2 regions of the Afipia sp. GW822-FHT04G07 genome follow, and region 1 is predicted to be linked to the other one. Evidence: predicted binding sites of a transcription regulator. Region 1 holds the regulator's gene; the other holds the start of a gene.
What was found. The regulator LexA, encoded in region 1, represses DNA repair genes until DNA is damaged. The targets are predictions, from matches to a motif close to TGTTCNNNNTGTGTTCNG.
Positions count from the first base shown of each region.

Region 2: a site for LexA is predicted at 3,752-3,769, ahead of AC1RKJ_RS13465 (YifB family Mg chelatase-like AAA ATPase). Genes of this name have one in related genera too.

Region 1 covers NZ_JBXAMP010000001.1:214,995-224,817, forward strand. Annotated here, with positions in the region: gene AC1RKJ_RS01040 (ComEC/Rec2 family competence protein) at 1-1,532, shown strand, start outside; gene lexA (transcriptional repressor LexA) at 1,543-2,256, opposite strand; gene AC1RKJ_RS01050 (molybdopterin molybdotransferase MoeA) at 2,423-3,631, opposite strand; gene moaC (cyclic pyranopterin monophosphate synthase MoaC) at 3,808-4,326, opposite strand; gene trpC (indole-3-glycerol phosphate synthase TrpC) at 4,328-5,149, opposite strand; gene trpD (anthranilate phosphoribosyltransferase) at 5,163-6,176, opposite strand; gene AC1RKJ_RS01070 (peptidylprolyl isomerase) at 6,217-8,115, opposite strand; gene tpiA (triose-phosphate isomerase) at 8,400-9,155, shown strand; gene secG (preprotein translocase subunit SecG) at 9,291-9,659, shown strand.
Region 2 covers NZ_JBXAMP010000001.1:2,751,822-2,761,644, reverse strand. Annotated here, with positions in the region: gene gshB (glutathione synthase) at 1-726, shown strand, start outside; gene AC1RKJ_RS13480 (hypothetical protein) at 834-1,676, shown strand; gene AC1RKJ_RS13475 (MBL fold metallo-hydrolase) at 1,829-2,797, shown strand; gene AC1RKJ_RS13470 (hypothetical protein) at 2,863-3,528, opposite strand; gene AC1RKJ_RS13465 (YifB family Mg chelatase-like AAA ATPase) at 3,817-5,355, shown strand; gene AC1RKJ_RS13460 (hypothetical protein) at 5,529-5,993, shown strand; gene AC1RKJ_RS13455 (ATP-binding protein) at 6,130-8,385, shown strand; gene olsB (l-ornithine N(alpha)-acyltransferase) at 8,493-9,551, shown strand; gene coaA (type I pantothenate kinase) at 9,626-9,823, opposite strand, start outside.

The sequences.
Region 1 (9,823 bases):
TGCAGGGGATGCGCGATGCAATCGACGCGCGGATTCGCAGCGTCCTCACCGGCGATTCACGCGCCATTGCAACGGCGCTGCTCACCGGACGCCGCGACGCGATTTCCACGCCGGTGAACGACGCCATGTTTATCTCCGGGCTTGGCCATGTGCTGTCGATCTCCGGCTATCACATGGCGGTGGTGGCGGGCGTCGTGTTCTTCGCGGTGCGTGCGCTGCTCGCGCTGTTTCCCGGATTAACGGTGACGTTCCCGATCAAGAAATGGTCGGCGGCGGCGGCCTTCGTCGCGGCGTTGTTCTATCTGCTGTTGTCGGGCGCGGAGGTTGCGACGCAACGATCGTTCTTCATGACGGCGGTGGTGCTGATCGCGGTGATGGTGGACCGCCGCGCCATCACGTTCCGCACGCTTGCGGTGGCGGCGATGATCGTGCTGCTGATCGCACCGGAGGCGCTGGTGCATCCGAGTTTCCAGATGTCGTTCGCGGCGACGCTCGGACTCGTGGCGCTGGTCCAACTCGGGATGCCGAACCTGTTCGCGTCGCCGGACAATACGCAGGTGGCGCGCGCCGCGTTGTGGGGCGGCCGCGAGATCACGATGCTGGCGCTGGCGTCGCTGGTCGCGGGATTTGCGACGATGCCTTACGCGGCATTTCACTTTCATCGCGTGACGCCCTACGGGGTGCTGGCCAATCTCGCGGCGATGCCGGTTGTCTCGGTGCTGGTGATGCCGGCCGGATTGTTGGGGCTGCTCGCCATGCCGTTCGGCTTCGACGGCGTGTTCTGGCGGCTGATGGATGTCGGCATCGGCTGGATGATGGCGGTGGCGCAATGGGTCGCGGCATTGCCGGGCGCCATCGGGCGGCTTGCGGCGTTCGGGACCGGGCCATTGGCGGTAATGAGCGCGGGCATCATCGTGCTCGGTCTGTTGCGGACGCCGCTGCGCTGGGTAGGAGCGGGGCTGATCGTGCTCGCAACGGCGTGGGCGCTGACAACACCGCAGCCGGATATTCTCGTGGCTGGCGATGGGCACACCGTCGGGGTACGCGGCAAGGATGGCAGGCTGCGCCTGATGCGCACCGGCAAGGATGCTTTCCTGTCGCGCGAATGGCTCGCCGCCGATGCCGATACCCGCACGGCGGCCGATCCGTCGCTGGTAGATGGTGTGTCCTGCGACAATGCGGGATGCGTGGTGCAGGCGGAAGGCGGCGCCACCGTCGCTCTCACGCTGAAACCTGGAGCTTTCGCGGACGACTGTGCGCGCGCCGCCGTGATCGTGACGTTGCGGCAACCACCGGCCGGTTGCGCGGCCACGGTGCTGGATCAGGACACGCTGCGCAGGCGCGGGACGCTCGCCTTGCGCAAGACCGCCGAAGGCTATGCCGTCACAGCCATCAGGCCGCGCGGCGTCGATCGCCCTTGGTCTGCGGCAGTTGCGGAGGATGAGCCACAGGCTCCAGCGTCTCGGCCGAATGTCCCGGCGCGCTCCGTCGATGCGACGCCCGCCGAAAGCGACCTCCAGCCGGACGATTAATTCTCGAGGCTCAATACTTCCGGAGCAGACCGATCAGCTTGCCCTGAATGCGCACGCGGTTGGGCGGCAGGATCCGGACTTCATAGGCCGAGTTGGCAGGCTCAAGCGCAATGGATGCGCCGCGTCGCCGGAAACGCTTCAGTGTGGCTTCTTCCTCGTCGATCAGCGCGACCACGATGTCGCCAGTGTCGGCGCTGTCGTTGCGCTGGATCAGCACGGTGTCGCCGTCGAGAATACCGGCTTCCATCATGGAATCGCCGCGCACTTCGAGGGCGTAGTGTTCGCCCGACCCGAGCATGTCGGGCGGCAGGCTGATGGTGTGGCTGCGGGTCTGGAGCGCCTCGATGGGCGTACCGGCCGCGATCCGTCCCATGACCGGCACGGAAACCGGGAAGTTCGTATCGTCCTCGTGGCCGGCGGAGCCGCTGCTGCGGACCTTGCCGAGGTTGCCCTCGATGACACTGGGGGTGAAGCCGCGACGGCCGTTGCCGCCGGCACCCGAATTCCCAAGCTCCGGCAGTTTGATGACTTCAATCGCGCGGGCACGGTTGGCGAGCCTGCGGATGAAGCCGCGTTCCTCAAGAGCCGTGATCAGCCGGTGGATGCCGGACTTGGAGCGCAAGTCCAGCGCGTCCTTCATTTCGTCGAACGAGGGCGGAACACCAGCTTCCTTCAGCCGCTCGTTGATAAAGCGCAGAAGCTCGTATTGTTTGCGTGTCAGCATCTATCTGGTCCCCGATCGCCTTTGCTCCGATGCCGCGCCTCTCTGGATACGGGCCGTTGGACGGCCAATCAGGAGTTGCGAGTCACTCGAAACAAATCATGAACGAACACTATCTGTTCCATATGTGTTCCGCAACCCCTTAATTTCACGTCAACGACGGGGAGCTTTAGTTGGGAAGCCGGAGGATCGTGCAGGGCGAGCCGGCAGGGGCCGCTGGTGCGAAGGGTGGGCGGACGATGAGCGCATCCGCCGCCGCCAGATTGCCCACCAGAGAACTGTCCTGAGGGCCTACCGAGGTTGCGACGGGCACGCCGTCGCCGCCGGTTGTAACCCTTGCCCGCAGATGATCCTGCCGCTTGTCGTTGGCTGGCAGCTCGCGCCCCAGCACGGCCCGCTCCAGGACATGATCGACCTGGGTTCGTCCCGACAGCGCGCGGATGAGCGGCACCAGAAACAGGAAGGCGCAGACATAGGATGACACCGGGTTGCCGGGCAGGCCGAGCACGCGCATCGGCCCGAGGCGTCCGTGCATCATCGGCTTTCCGGGCCGCAGCGCGATTTTCCAGAAAGCCATGTCGACGCCTTCGGCTTTCAGCGCAGTCTGAACGAGATCATGGTCGCCGACGGAAGCGCCGCCGGTGGTCACAAGAACATCGACGCCGAGATCGCGCGCACGCCGGATGGCGTCGGTTGTCGACTCGAGTGTATCGCGCGCGATGCCGAGATCGATGGGGTCCGCGCCTTCGTTGCGCGCGAGCGCGATCAGCGCGAACACGTTGCTGTGGACGATCTGGCCCGGCGCGGGCTTTGTGCCCGGCACGACCAGTTCATCCCCGGTCGCGAGGATCGCGACTCTTGGGCGACGATGCACCGGCAGTTGCGGATGATTCATGCTCGCGGCCAGCGCAAGCGCACGATCGGTCAGGAGCGATCCTCGCCGCAGCCCTGTTTCGCCTTCGCGGAAATCGATGCCCGCCGGCCGGATGTTTTTTCCCGCCGCGATGGCCTCGTTCACGATCACGGTGTCGCCGTCGCGCGCGGTGTCTTCCTGAATGATCACGGCGTCGGTCCCGGCCGGGATCACGCCGCCGGTGAAAATGCGCGCGGCTTGTTCCGCGCCGACGGTCGCATTGAACGGGCGGCCGGCGGCGACTTCGCCAATGACTTTCAGGCGTGCGCCCGAAACAGCATCGGCGGCGCGAACCGCATATCCGTCCATCGCCGACATGTCGGCCGGCGGCTGGGTGCGCAATGCTGCGATGTCACGGGACAGCGTGCGATGAAACGCGTCGTTCAGCGCGGCCATTTCTTCGGGAAGCGCGGCTGCGTCCTTGAGGACGGCGGCATAGGCTTCGGCGACCGGCATCAGCGCCATGGGACGCTCCTTACGAGTGGAGTGGATTTGACATTCGCTTCCACCCCGCAGCGAGTACGCAAAGCGAATGTCAAATCCGAAACTCCACTCGAAGTCTATATTTGCTAGTGGTCCTTTGGTTTTAACATTCGCATAAAGGCCTGCTGAAACGGGGTGCGAATGTTAAAACCGGACCACTAGTAGTCGGCGAGATAATGGCCGGACTTGCCGCCCTTTTTCTCGACGAGGCGAACGCCTTCGACATGAATGCCGCGCTCGACGGCCTTCACCATGTCGTAGATCGTGAGACACGCCACCGACACGGCGGTCAGCGCTTCCATCTCCACGCCGGTGGGGCCCTTGACCTTCACCGTCGCGCGCACGCGGCAGCCGGGCAGCTTGGTGTCGGGCGTGATGTCGATAGTGACTTTCGAGAGCGCCAGCGGATGACAGAGCGGAATGAGATCGGAGGTGCGCTTCGCCGCCATGATTCCGGCGACGCGCGCGGTGCCGAGCACGTCGCCCTTGGTGGCGTTGCCCTTCACGATCAGATCGAGCGTCTTGCGGGTCATGACGACATGGCCCTCGGCCACCGCCACGCGCTCGGTGTCGGGCTTTGCCGAAACATCCACCATGCGGGCCTCGCCCTTGGCGTCGATGTGGGTGAGGGCGGAGCCTGCTTTTGTCTTTGACTTTGTCCTGGATTTTTTGGCCACGTCAGCGCGTCCCGGTGGCGCGCTGCGCGCCGTCGCGCGCGAGCAGCGTGCGCGTGGCGGCCGCGACGTCGGCCTGCCGCATCAGGCTTTCGCCGACGAGAAAGGTCGACATGCCGACCTTTTCGAGGCGTGCAAGATCCTGAGGCGCGAAAATCCCGCTTTCACCGACGCTGATGCGATCCTTCGGAATCAGCGGCGCGAGTTCTTCGCTGGTGGCGAGTGTCGTCTCGAATGTGCGCAGGTTGCGGTTGTTGACGCCGAGCAGGGGCGAACGCAGCGTCAGCGCGCGATCGAGTTCTTCGCGATTGTGAACTTCGAGCAGCACGTCCATGCCATGGGCGAACGCCGCGTCCTCGATATCCTTCGCCGCGGCATCGTCGAGCGCGGCCATGATGATCAGGATGCAGTCTGCGCCGTGCGCGCGGGCCTCGGCCACCTGATAGGTGTCGTACATGAAATCCTTGCGCAGCACCGGCAGCGAGACCGCTGCGCGTGCTGCGACCATGAACGCGAGCGAGCCCTGGAACGACGGCGTGTCCGTCAGTACCGAGAGACATGCTGCGCCGCCGGCCTCATAGGCTTTCGCCAGAACTGGCGGATCGAAATCCGCGCGAATGAGCCCCTTCGACGGCGAGGCCTTCTTGATCTCCGCGATCAGCGCGTAATCGCCGCGGGCATGTTTTTCGCGGATGGCGTTGACGAAGCCGCGCGGCGCGGGAGCGGCCTTCGCACGCGCCTCGATTTCGGCGAGCGGAAGCGCACGCTTCGCTGCGGCGATTTCCTCGCGCTTGTAGGTTTCAATCTTGTCGAGGATATCGGACAAGGGCAGTTGCTCCTCAAGCATTGGAGACTGCGACAAGGCGCTTCAGCCTGTCGAGAGCCGCGCCAGTGTCCAGCGCCTTGGTACCGAGCGCAACGCCTTCCTTGAGGTCCTTTGCCTTGCCCGCGACCACGAGTGCTGCGGCGGCGTTCAGGAGCGCGACATTGCGATACGCGCCCCGCTTGCCTTCGAGCACATCGCGCAGCGCCTTGGCGTTGGCTTCGGCGTCGCCGCCTCTGAGTTCCTCAGCCGTGGCGTGCGGCAGTCCGCCGTCCTCGGGCGCAACCTCGAAGGTGCGGATGTTGCCGTTCTCGAGGGCTGCGACAAAGGTCGGGCCGGTGAGGGTGATCTCGTCGAGGCCGTCCGAGCCGTGCACGACCCAAACCGATTCCGCGCCGAGATTTTTCAGCACCTGCGCCAGCGGCTGCACCCACTGTTTCGAGAATACGCCGACCATCTGCCGTTTGACGCCAGCGGGATTGGAGAGCGGTCCCAGCAGATTGAAAATGGTGCGGGTGGCAAGTTCGACGCGCGTGGGTCCGACGTTCTTCATCGCCGGATGATGCGTCGGCGCGAACATGAAACCGATTCCCGCCTCGGCGATGCAGCGGCCGACCTCTGCGGGCGTGATGTCGATCTTGACGCCCAGTGCGGCCAGCGCATCGGCGGAGCCTGATTTCGACGACAGCGCGCGGTTGCCGTGCTTGGCGACCGGCACGCCGGCGCCTGCCAGAATGAACGACGCGCAGGTCGAGACATTGACCGAGCCCGATCCGTCGCCGCCGGTGCCGACGATATCAACCGCGTCAGCCGGCGCTTTCACGGTCAGCATCTTGGCGCGCATGGCGGAGACCGCACCGGTGATCTCGTCGATGGTTTCGCCGCGCACGCGCAGCGCCATCAGCAGGCCGCCCATCTGCGACGGCGTCGCTTCGCCGGACATCATGCGGTCGAACGCGGTCGCCGCCTCGTCGCGCGACAGGGCCGCGCCGGTGGCGGCTTTTCCGATGATCGCTTTCAGATTGTCCATAATCGAGGCTTGCCTGATGTGACGTTCGCCGATGAGCTTACTATTGAGCGGCGGCCGCCGCACCTGTCGCGACTGCAAACGCGTTCTGGTTGATCGTGACGCCGATCTCGGCCTCCAGCTTGGCGACATAGGCGGCGATCTGCTCTTCCATTTCCGCGCGCTGGAGATTTTCCTTCAGCTTCTTCACGTCATCGGATGCGAGATCGACCGGCGGCACGACCACGTCGGTGACCTTGAACACGATCCACTCGCTGGCGCCGTTGCCTTCGACCTGTCCCACGCCGTCCTTCGGCGTGCGGAACGCGGCTGCGACTAGCCGTTCGGGCACGTTCTTCGGGTCCGCGTCGCGCCGGAAGAGGGTGGCCTTTTCGACTTTGACGCCGGCAGCAGTCGCTTCCGCGTCGAACGCGGCGCCCTTGTTCAGTTTCTCGACGATCTCGGCGGCCTTGGTGCGAAGACGGGTCGAGACCTGTTCGTCGCGCCAGCGTGTCTCGACCTGTTCCTTCACTTCGTCGAGCGGCCGGTCGCGCGACGGCGTGATGCCGAGGACGTCGAACCAGAGTTCGCCGCCGTTGTACTGGACCGGCTCGTTCTCGACGCCGATGTTGCTGGCAAAGGCAGGTGTCGTGATGTCGATGCCTTGCGGCAGGCCTGTCACCGGCTTGCCGTCGAGCCCGCGGCCGGAGCGGTCGACAGCTTCGATGGTGACGGCCTTGAGCCCGAGTTTCTGAGCCGCTTCGGCGATGTTCGATCCGCCGCCGCGCTCGTCCTCGATCTTGTTGTGCAGGTCCTGCAACTGCGCCCGCGCGCGCTCCAGCGCGATCTCGCGCTTGATCGTCGCCGCTACGCTGTCATAGGTCGGGTTGGTGCCGGGCTCGACTTTCGTGACCTTCAGCAGCGCGGTGACCAGCGTGCCCTTGACCGGCTGACTGACGGAGTCCGGTGTGAGTCCGAAAGCGGCATCCGCGATCGCGGCATCGCTGATGGCGGCCCGCGTCACGTTGCCGAGGTCGATGTCGCTTGGGGTGAGATTGCGCTCCTTGGCGATGTCCTCGAACGACGTTCCGGCGGCGATGCGGTCGCGCGCGGCTTTCGCCTCGTCGGCGTTCGGGAACGGAATCTGGAACACCTGCCGGCGTTCCGGCGTCGCGTAACGCTCTTTGCGCTGTTCAAAAATCTTCTTGGCGTCGTCGTCGCTGACGTTGATCCACTTCGCAAGGTCGTCCGGCGTCAACGTCAGCACGGCGATCTTGCGAAACTCCGGTGCCCTGAACAACTGCTTGCGGTCTTCGAAATAGGCGGCCAGTGCCTCGGGCGAGGGAGGCGCGATGGTGCCGGCCTGAGCCGAGGTCAGCCGCAGGTAGTCGGCCGAGCGCTGTTCGTTCTGGAAGCGGACCAGTGCGTCAAGCTGGGTCTTGGTCGGCTCAAGTCCAGAGACCACCGTGCTGGTGATCTGGTTGCGCAGCAGGCGGCGGCGCTGCTCGGAGACATAGCGCTGCTCGGTATAGCCGAACTGGCGGATAGTCTGCACGAAGCGCTCCTGATCGAACTTGCCATCGACGCCCTTGAAATTCGGGTCGTTGGAAATCATGCGCGCCACGTCGGCGTCCGATTGTCCAAGGCCCAGGCGGCGGGCGTCTTCGTCGAGGGCTGCGTCGGCGATGACTTCCTGAAGCACCTGGCGGTCGAGGCCGAAGTTGCGCGCCTGCTCCATGGTGAGCGGCCGGCCGAAACGGCGTCCGATTTGCTGCACCTTGTCGGTGAACAGATTGCGGAATTGTTCAGTGGTGATTTCGGTGCTGCCGATCTTGGCGAGCGACGACTGTCCGAATCCCTTGAAGATGTCGGCAATGCCCCAGACGCCGAAACTGACGATCAGCACGCCGAACATGACGGACATCACCGTCTTGCCGAGCCAATTCGATGAGGCTTTGCGCATTCCTCGGAGCATGGGACCAACTTGATGTTCAGGAGGAGGGGTGGCGGCTCGCCGGAGGCGTTACCGCGTTGTTTCGCCGACATATAAAGGGGTGCCGGTTCCCTAGCAACCATGCTGACGGCGACGCTTCAGCGCGGTTAACGGTATGATCCCGAAAGCGGAACCGGTTTTTGGAAAAAGCCCTTATCCATCGGGGCCGCCGTGTGGAAACCCCGCCTGCGGAACTGGCGTCGGCGGAAGGCCTCTGCTAGCGCAAATCAACCCACCGTCACGCGAGATCAATCATGACCGACAAGCGCCGCCCCCTGATCGCCGGGAACTGGAAAATGAACGGCCTGAAAGCCTCAATGAACGAACTGGCGTCGATCTGGCAGGGTGCGGGCGATCTGAAGGGCAGGGCCGATCTCCTGATCTGTCCGCCGGCGACGCTGCTGTTCACCGCCACCGCCGTTGTGTCCGGATCGAAGGTTGCGATCGGCGCGCAGGATTGCCACCCGGCGGCCTCCGGCGCTCATACGGGCGATATTTCAGCCGAGATGCTGGCCGATGCGGGCGCGAGCGCGGTCATTGTCGGTCACTCCGAGCGCCGGGCCGATCACGGCGAGAGCGATGCGCTGGTACGTTCCAAGGCCGAGGCGGCCTGGCGGGCCAAATTGGTTGCGATTGTCTGCGTCGGCGAGACGCAGGCCGAACGTGACGCGGGGCAGGCGCTGGAGGTGGTGGGACGACAGCTCGCCGGATCGGTGCTGGATGGGGCGACCGCCGCCAATCTGGTCGTCGCTTACGAGCCGGTCTGGGCGATCGGCACAGGCCGCACCCCGACAACCAAGGATATCGAGGAAGTTCATGGGTTTATCCGGGCTAAACTCAATGAACGCTTTAGCCAGGAGGGGAGCGGTATGCGAATCCTCTACGGCGGCTCCGTGAAGCCCTCAAACGCAGCGGAATTGATGGCCGTTGCCAACGTCGACGGCGCGCTGGTCGGCGGAGCGAGCCTGAAAGCGGTTGATTTCCTTGCGATTGCGGCCGCGTGTCTCTAAATCACGGTTATTGATCGCGGTCCGCCGGGGGTGACAATCACCCCTGCAATCGTGTACAGACCGCGCAACTTCAACCCCCGCAAGCTTCATGTGCGCCCGGCTGCCGGTGCCAGAGGCTTGTGACGGAAGGTCACGATGCAGACTGTCATTATCGTCATCCATCTCATGCTCGTTCTCGGCCTGATCGGCGTGGTGCTGCTTCAGCGTTCTGAGGGCGGCGGCCTCGGCGTCGGCGGCGGAGGTGGCGGCGGTTTCATGTCGAGCCGTGGCACGACCAATCTCCTGACGCGCACCACGGCGATTCTGGCCGCGGGCTTCTTCATCACCAGCCTGTTCCTGTCGTGGCTCGCGAGCTACGAGCGCAAGCCAGCGTCGATCATCAACACCAGCCCGGCGCCGATCTCGCAGCCTGGCGCTCCGGCGGCACCGGCAGGCGGTCTGCTGGATTCGCTTCCGAAGGCCCCGGCGGCGCCATCCGCTCCGCAGGCGCCGCAGTCGAAATAAGGGACAAAGAATTGCAGTCATGCGCGAGTTGCTTGCCTGCAAGTCTCAGAGTTGCCTTCCAAGTCCCTGACTGAACTTACATATCCAAGTGGTCCACAGCGCTGCAATTCGCCGGCGTTTGTGTGCGTTTAGTTTTGCGAATCACGACGGCGGAGATAAAGGTT
Region 2 (9,823 bases), 2.5 Mb from region 1:
GCCAGCCGCGTCGATCTGGAATCCTTCGACGTGGTTTTGCTGCGGCAGGATCCGCCGTTCGACCTCGCCTATATCACCACCACGCATTACCTTGAGCGCATCCATCCGAAAACGCTCGTGGTGAACAATCCGGCCAGCGTGCGCAACGCCCCCGAAAAGATTTTCGTGATGGAGTTCGCCGACCTGATGCCGCCGACTCTCATTTCGCGTGACAAGGACGAGATCAACGCATTCCGCGCCGAGCAAGGCGACGTGGTGATGAAGCCGCTTTACGGCCATGGCGGCGCGGCGGTGTTTCGCGTCACGCCGCAGGACATGAATTTCGGCTCGCTCTACGACATGTTCGCGGTGACGTTCCGCGAGCCGTGGGTGATCCAGCGCTTCCTTCCTGAAGTGAAGCACGGCGACAAGCGCATCATTCTGGTCGATGGTGAATTCGCGGGCGCCGTCAATCGCGTGCCGGCGGCGGACGATCTGCGGTCCAACATGGTGCGCGGCGGGGCCGCAAAGGCGACCGACTTGTCGCCGCGCGAGCGCGAAATCTGCGAGCGGCTGAAGCCCGCCCTGCGCGAACGCGGCCTGCTGTTCGTCGGCATCGACGTGATTGACGGCCATCTGACGGAAATCAACGTCACCTCGCCGACCGGCATCCGCGCCATCGCAAAGCTCGGCGGCCCCGATGTGGCAGCGAAAATCTGGGATGTCATCGCAGCCAAGCGTGCGTGATGCGAGCCTGTCATTTAATCAATTGCTGACCACTTTCTGCCAATTTGATTGACGGACCCGGATCCGCGGCTGATCAAACTGCGGTTTTGCACCGGACGGTTGCTTGAATGGCGCTTGAAGTTTTCAACGGCACATCGATTCCACGCGAGCTGGCGACAGCCGCGATGGAATTTCTGTGGGCGAAGTGGAAAACTCTCAACGATACCAACGAATTGACGGTCCAGCGCCTGACCGAGGAATGCAGCTACAGGCTGCGCGCCAACTCCATCCACATGGTGAGTGTCGGCGACGACTTTGCCTATATCTACGTCGGCGAAGCCATCCAGGCCGCCTCGCCCGAGAAGCTCGGGGGCTGCCTGCTCTCGCAACTGACCAATCCTCTCAAGGATGAGTTCGGCGAGGTCTATCGCCAGGTTGCCAGGCGCATGGCTCCTTCCTTTATCCGTTACACGGGCGGGCGCTCGCAGAGCGGCCAGGTCTGGCAGCGGCTGGTGCTGCCGATCAGGATCACCGAAAGCACCGTGATGCTGGTGATCTATTCGGAATTGATCAGCTATCAGCTCGAAGTCTATGAGCATTTGTTCCGCACCGCGCCGGACGCCATGGTGATCGCGTCGCCGATTACGAATGATGTCGGCCATGCGGTCGACGGCTGGGTCGTGATGATGAACGATCGCGCCCGGCAGCTTCTGAATTTCGACGGCAGTATCGGCAACTTGCGCCTGACCCAACTTCCGCAATTTTCCGGCGTCGATATCTGGGGCCGACTCTACGCACCGAAATCGGCCGCCGCGGTGACGCCGGTGACCACCGCAGAATTCGACGTCGAGATTATGCGTTTTCCGCATGTGTTCGGGCTGCGCCTCTCGCCCAAGCCCGGCAGGCTCGACGCAAACGAAGCGACGCTGGTTCCGGACAGCCGCATCCACGCCCACGCCCGTCAGGATTGATTTCTCTTAGATATCAACTCGAGGCGTCGTCATGCTGCAAACGCATCGCGCGCAAGCGCCCGCTGTTGCGCCGCTCCTTGCCAGCTCGTGGATACCGGCTTCATAATCCGGCCACTGCAGGCGACGAACAACAAAAGCCAATGGAGGAACGCATGACGATCGATGTTTCGCGACGATCTCTCCTTGCTCTCGGTGCCGGACTTACTGCAACGATGATGAGCCGTGACGCGCTGGCGCGTGCGCCAAAGCTCGGTACGCAGGCTCCCTACTTTCATCGCTTCAAGCTCGGCGGCGCGGAGGTGACGGTGGTGTCCGACGGGCCGCTTCCGCTCGGTGATCCGTCCGGCACGTTCGTCGGCGTGCCCAAGGAAGACGTACAGAAGATGCTGGCGGATAATTTTCTCAGCACCAGCAACGTCATTCTCGAACAGAACGCGCCGATCGTGAATTTCGGAGACCGGGTAGTTCTGTTCGACACCGGCATGGGCACGTCGAAGCTGTTCGGGCCGACGACTGGACGCCTGCAGAAGAGCATCACAGAAGCCGGACTCAAGCCGGAAGACGTCGACGCCATTGTTTGCTCGCATGCCCATATCGATCATATCGGCGGCATCGTCGACGAAGGCGGCAAGCCGCTGTTCCCGAACGCGCAGGTTTACATCAGCCAGGCCGATCTGGACTTCTGGACCGATGAAAAGAAGATGGACGGCCCGCTGAAGGACTTCATCGTTCACGCCCGGAAAAACCTGATGCCGGTGCGCGACCGCATCGTGTTCTTCAAGGACGATCAGGAATTCCTGCCCGGCGTGACCGCCATCGCGGCGCCCGGCCACACCTTCGGCCACCACATGTTCATGATCCAGTCGGAGGGAAAATCGTTCGCCTTCCTCGGCGACCTCACCCACCATCAAGTGCTGCTGCTGGAACGTCCGCGGATGGAGTTCGCCTACGATTCCGATCCCAAGATGGCGGCGGCGACAAGGGTCAAGATGCTCGACATGCTCGCGGCCAACAAGACGGCTGTGATGTCGTATCACTTCGCGTGGCCCGGATACGGCCATGTGGTGAAGACCGGCGACGGCTTCCGCTACATCGCCGAGCCAATGATCATGAACCTCTGAAGATAAAAGCGGCAGCGGGCAAACTGCTCGCTGCCGCGATCCCTCAGTCGAGCCGCACGCAGCTCTCAGCGCGACATCACGCGCACCCCGACAGGCCACATCCGCTCGCCGTCGATCGGACTTGCGCCGATCTCCCACCCGGCACCTCCCCAGACGGCATCGACGGCGCCGAGCAGACCTGAACTGTCGCGCACATAAAAAATATTCGGGAGCGCATCGGTCAGGAGCGTTCCGGGTTCGCCGCTGGCCTGGATTTTCAGCAGACACCACAGATCGGCGAGACGGGTCTCATGCCGATCTTCGAGTTCAGCAATGATGTGGTGATCGCGCGACGGCCGGAGCAGCGTGTGAAACTGAAGCACCGTTTCGCCGTCCGCATCTTCGATCTTGATGACAAAGCGGCGCATGAAGGTCGCACCGAGCCATGCGATCCTGACGTCGGCAGAGGGCGCGATATTTTCCTTGAAGTGCTCGCCCGCCGAAAATTTTTGCGCGCGCGACAATGAAGACGTGGTCGGAGGATCGAGCGGCTCCGCAGCCGGCGCAGGACGCGGACAGTTCACCCTCGCGCCATGGATCAGCCGCTGAGGCCGATGCGCCCTGTTGCTGTGAGCGACCTCGGGATCGTCCGTCCCGGCGACCGCAGCCGATCGGGGGGAAAAATCGTTCGCCAGTATCGCCAGCAGCAACAACAACGTCAGAGGCAGAAACCGGCGAAACAGGCTGGTCATTTTCTTGTTCCTTGAATTCGGGCTACGAAAACAAGGTAAATAGAATTCGGCGCTAGTATATCTATGTATTAATCCTTGGTTAAGGATAAAAGGAAAACTAAAATTGGCAAATATATTCTGATTTATTTTAATCAATACAATTTATACTTGGACGAATATTTCAAAATCGGTGTCACTTTTGGGCCGTGTTTCCAAGCGTCCCTTTCAAAAAGACCGTTCTGCCTGTTCCCTAAATGTTCTTGCGCGTACCTCCGTTCCTGCTAGGCTTTCCCACGGGGCGGGGGAGCTATGGTTCAGCGCGTTTCCACGGTGGCATTTGAAGGCATCGAAGCCCGCGCGGTGGACGTGCAGGTTCAGGTCGCGCCGGGGTTGCCAGCCTTCACCATTGTCGGCCTGCCGGACAAGGCCGTGTCCGAAGCCCGTGAGCGGGTGCGCTCGGCGCTGATTGCGTCAGGTCTTGCGCTGCCGGCGCGGCGAATCACGGTCAATCTCGCACCGGCGGATCTGCCCAAGGAAGGCAGTCACTACGATCTTCCCATCGCGCTCGGGCTGATGGCCGCCATCGGCGCAATCCCGCCTGACGCGCTGTCAGGCTTTACGGTCCTGGGCGAACTCGGTCTCGACGGATCGATCGCGCCCGTTGCGGGCGTGCTGCCGGCCGCCATGGGCGCCAACGCGCGCGACGAGGGATTGATTTGTCCCGCGGCCTGCGGCGCGGAAGCGGCATGGGCCAGCCCCGACATCCAGATCGTGGCGGCGGCATCGCTGATTCAGATCGCCAACCACTTCAAGGGCACGCAAGTCTTGTCGCGTCCCGAACCGAAAATCACCGAGCGGCAGATCGCATCGCTCGACCTTCGCGACATCAAGGGTCAGGAAAGCGCCAAGCGCGCGCTCGAAATCGCCGCGGCCGGCGGCCATCACCTGCTGATGATCGGATCGCCCGGCTCAGGCAAATCCATGCTCGCAGCAAGATTGCCGTCGATCCTGCCGCCACTGTCGCCGGCCGAACTGCTCGAGATTTCGATGATCGCGTCCGTTGCGGGCGAAATCGAAGGCGGCGCGCTGACGGCGCGGCGTCCGTTCCGCGCGCCGCATCACTCGGCCAGCATGGCTGCGCTGACCGGCGGCGGAATCCGCGCCAGGCCCGGCGAGATTTCGCTGGCGCATAACGGCGTTCTGTTTCTCGACGAGTTGCCGGAGTTCGATGCGCGGGTGCTGGATTCGCTGCGTCAGCCGCTGGAGAACGGCGAGATCGCGGTGTCGCGTGCCAATCATCGCGTGACGTATCCGGCGCGCTTCATGCTGGTGGCGGCGATGAATCCCTGCCGCTGCGGTCACGCTTACGAACCCGGCTATTCCTGCAAGCGCGGCCGGATCGATCGCTGCACGGCGGATTATCAGGGACGCATTTCCGGCCCGCTGATGGACCGCATCGATCTGCGGATCGAAGTTCCGGCGGTCGCTGCCTCCGATCTGATTCTGCCCGCGCCTGCGGAAGGCTCTGCGGACGTCGCCGCGCGCGTCGCTGCGGCCCGCGCGATTCAAATCGCACGCTACGGCGCGTTGGGCCTGCCGCATATCCGCACCAACGCGGAAGCACCGGCTGCGATTTTGGAAGAGATCGCGCGGCCCGATGCGCCGGGACAAAAACTGTTGCGCGATGCCGCCGAGACCATGCGGCTGTCGGCGCGCGGCTATCACCGCGTGCTGCGGGTGGCGCGTACGCTTGCCGATCTCGATGGCGCGGACACCATCGGACGACTGCATCTCGCCGAGGCGCTATCCTATCGCGTGCTGGCGGAAGACCTGCGCCGCGCGGCCTGACGCCAAAACCGGTTCCAAGAACAGTTCCAAGAAACGCTTCCGTAACGATCTCTCTTTACACTTCAGGAACCATAAGCGGCCCTGTCGCGGCTGCTGTGGCGCATGATCCGGACCGCCGGTCAGGTGGTCCGCGCGATCCTGTCGTCGGGTCTTGTTGCTGTGAGTGGCGTTCCATGTTGCGTGTGAAAATTCTCGCCTCGGTCGTACCTTTGGTCCTTGCCGGCGTGGTGGCCGGCGGCGAGATCGTTCCGAGCGCGAGACCCTGCATCGCCCTCGGACGCGCCTCGATGCAGATCGCGACCGCGCCCTGGCAGAATCCCCTCCACGTCAGTTTCACCGACAATCCGGCACTTGCGACGGTGCGCGTGCAGATCGTCGACAGCCCCGAAATGGCCGACTTCACCGTGATCGACGACACCCGCACGGCCGACGACGAAAGCTGCGCCGTCACACCCGAGACGTCCTTCGTCAGCATCGCGGATCGCGTCTCCGCGTCGGAACCGGTGATTTACCTGTCGGAAAACGCCGGTGCGGATTACCGGATCTTCGTGCAATCGCGGACCTTCAGCGCGCGCGACGCCGCAGCACTTGTGGTAAGCGCGGGCCGCCGCACGCATCTGGCCGATAGCGCGACGTAATCTCTCGTTAACGTCTCGTTAGCCACGTTTGTATCGGCGCCGACGATCCGCCGGCGCTTCAAACACTTCGAAACATCCTGAACACATTCTTCCGCCGACCGGCCAGACGCGCCTTCCAACAGCGGAGCGGACAACCATGCTGCGGGCTTTACGCATCCGATCGCGACTCCGCCGTCTGGCGCGCCGATATCCTCGAATCAGTTTCATCATCCGCTCCTTCATGATCTTCTCCGCCACCTTCGGCGGGGCTTACGGCTTCATGTCGGGAAGCCGGGGCGAGTCGTCGGGCTACGATCCCCAGGCTTTCGCTATCGGCGCGAGCTTTCTGTTCGCGCTGGCTTGTCTTGCGCTCGCGACGCTGAGCATGCGGATGCGCTGGCTGCGAAAGAAGATGCGCAAGATCGAGATGCACAATGAAGCGCTGGCCGATCGCAACTGGGAACTGAAGGGTTCGGAGGAGCACGCGCGCAGTCTATTCGAATCCCAAAGCGACCTGATCGTCCTGCGCGACAGCGACGGCCTTATCACGTCGGTCAACGACGCCTATTGCACGCTCGCCAACAAGCCGCGGAGTGTCCTGATCGGCACGCGCTTCACGCTGCCGGTATTGGAACAAGGCGCTGCAGCCGTCGAGCCGAACGGAACGCGGGTTCACGACCAGAAGATCGACAGCCCCCTCGGCCCGCGATGGATCGCCTGGCGGGAAGGCCTGATTCGCAGCGACGCCAACCGGCCCGCCGACGTGCAGTGCGTCGGCCGCGACGTGACGGACCGCGCCGAGACCGAGCGTGCGCTTGCCGAAGCGCGCGACCTCGCAAACACGGCGAACCGGGCGAAATCGAAATTCCTCGCCATGGCGTCGCATGAAATCCGCACGCCGCTGAACGGCATCATCGGCATGAGCAACCTGCTGCTCGACACGCCGCTGACGGCGGAACAAGTCACCTATGCAAAGGCCGTGAAGACCTCCGGCGACGCCTTGATGGCGCTGATCGACGAGTTGCTGGATTTTTCCAAGATCGAGGCCGGCAAGATCGATCTAGAACATCGTCCGTTTGCGCTGGCCGCGATGATCGAGGAAATCACCGAACTGCTCGCGCCGCGCGCGCAGGCACGCAGCCTTGAGATCGCGTCCTATGTCGACGAGCGCGTGCCGCAGACTGTCGTTGGCGACGCCGCGCGCCTGCGGCAGGTGTTGCTCAATCTGGCAGGCAACGCCATCAAGTTCACGCCCGCGGGTGGTGTCGCCCTGATCGTCGAACCCGGAATCTGGCCCGGTGAAATCAGCTTCCTCGTGCGTGACACCGGGATCGGCATTGCGCCCGAAGCGCAGCAACGGATCTTCCGCGAGTTCGAGCAGGCATCCGACGGCACCGCGCGCAACTACGGCGGCACCGGGCTTGGACTCAGCATCAGCGACCGCATCGTCCGGCGCATGGGCGGACGCATCACGCTGGAGAGCGCCGAGGGCGACGGCGCGACCTTTGAATTCTCGATTCCGCTCGTGGCCGATCAGGGCGACAGCATCCCGGCATTCCACGCGCCGGACCTTGCGAACAAATCGGTCATGCTGGTCGGGCCGCAGACCATCGAAGCCTCGTTGATCGCGCGGCGTCTGGAGCGATGGGGGGCGCAGACCTGCACGGTGGCGGATGCCTCCATCGCCATTGCCTTGCTGCCCGAGCGGTCGTGGCACGCCATTCTCGTGGATTGCATGAGCGGCGACGCGCAGATGCAGGAACTGGGCGAGGCGGCGATGCGCCATGCGACCCACCGGATCGCGATGTTCACCCCGGCGGCGCGGCGCAGCATCGCGCCATCGATGATGGCGCTGTTCACCGGCTATCTCGTGAAGCCGTTGCGCGCGGCTTCGCTCGCCGAGCGATTGACGGCTGCAGGCGCGGCACTTGTGCCGGAGTTGCCCGAGGGCGAGGTGCAACTGGCGGACGCGCCTGAATTCCCCACGTCCCGCAATGCATCGTCAGGCATGCTTTCCATTCTTGTCGCCGAAGACAACGAGATCAACGCGCTGCTGATCCGTTCGCTGCTGACACGTCTCGGTCATCGCCCCGTCATCACTACCGATGGCGAACAGGCCCTTGAATCGTGGCTCGCCGCGGACAGCGCCGGCGCGCCCTACGATGTGGTGCTGATGGACGTCCAGATGCCGAAGCTCGACGGCATCGCCGCGACCAAGCGAATTCGCGCGCATGAGGCGGGCCGCAGTTCACGGCGAACCACGATTCTGGCGCTGACAGCGAACACGCTGGTGGACGATCGCTATGCATGTTTCGAAGCGGGAATGGATGGCTTTCTCGTCAAGCCGCTCGATCGCGACAAGCTGACGGATGCGCTGGCGGCGCTTCCCGCGTCGCGGACAATCGCCGCGTAAGCGCGGCCGCGCAGCGGCCGTCGATGTCATAAATCCGTATCACGACCGTGATTATTGATGCGTCAGGCCGCGCTTGGCGAATCAATGCGCGCGGCCGCGAGGACGCCATGGACGGCAACAAACCGGCTGGCACGACGCCGGATGTCACTGCAAGATTGACCGCACGCCAGCCGCTTGAGCGTGTTGCCGCTCAAAACCCGCTTGATGCATTTCGCCGACATGCGCTGGTCCAGATGCTCCGGCCCCGCAATGCGAAGTCGGCGGCATCGGCCGCTGCGACATGGCTGATGCCGAACCTGCTGCACGCAAGCCTGCGCGGCGACGCCATTCCGAATATTCTGCCGGCGCTGCAACCACCGTCACCGTCGCTCGGCAGAATCGGCTCGCTTGAAGTGCGCCTCGCGCAAACCAAGGGCGATGTGAAGCGCGCGCAGAAGCTGCGCTACAAGGTGTTCTATAAGGACGGCTCCGCAATTGCCGACGCCGCGACCATGCTCGCGCAGCGCGACAAAGATGCGTTCGACAAGATCTGCGATCACCTGCTGGTCATCGACCATGCGGCCAAGCCGACCCTGAGCGGCAAGCAGCCGGTGGTCGGCACCTATCGCCTGTTACGCCAGGACGCCGCCGAAAAGCATGGCGGTTTCTACACCGCCGACGAGTTCGACATTTCAGGCCTGATGGAACGGCAGGCCGGATTGAAATTTCTCGAGCTCGGCCGCTCCTGCGTGCTGCCGCCCTACCGCACCAAGCGCACCGTCGAGCTTTTGTGGCATGGCGTGTGGAGTTATGTGCGCCGGCATAATCTCGATGTCATGATCGGATGCGCGAGCTTCGAGGGCACCGACCCCGATCGCCTCGCGCTGCCGCTGTCGTTCCTGCATCACTTCGCCTCGGCCCCCGAAGGCTGGCGCGCCAGCGCACATGCCTCGCGCCGCGTCGAGATGAACCGGATCGCGAAGGACAATATCGACACCAAGGCGGCGCTGCGCATGTTGCCGCCACTCATCAAGGGCTATCTGCGGGTCGGCGCGTTCGTCGGCGACGGCGCGGTGATCGATCATCAGTTCGGCACCACCGACGTATTGATCATGATGCCGGTGTCGGCGATCAGCGGGCGCTATCTCGATCATTTCGGCATTGACGCCACGCGTCACGCCGCATGATCCCGAAAGGTGGAACCGGTTTTCGGAACAGACCATACTGAAATAAAGCGACGCGACGAACTCGGTGTCGCGCTCTACAACCGCCGCAACTGAACCGTCTCGATGATGTGGTCGCTGCCCTTTTTCAGGATAAGCGTCGCGCGCGGACGGGTCGGCAGAATATTTTCCTCGAGGTTGACGAGGTTGATCGTCGTCCAGAGCGACAGCGCCTTTTCGGTCGCTTCCTTGTCGGAGAGTTTTGCGTACCGGTTGAAGTAGGACCGCTCGTCACG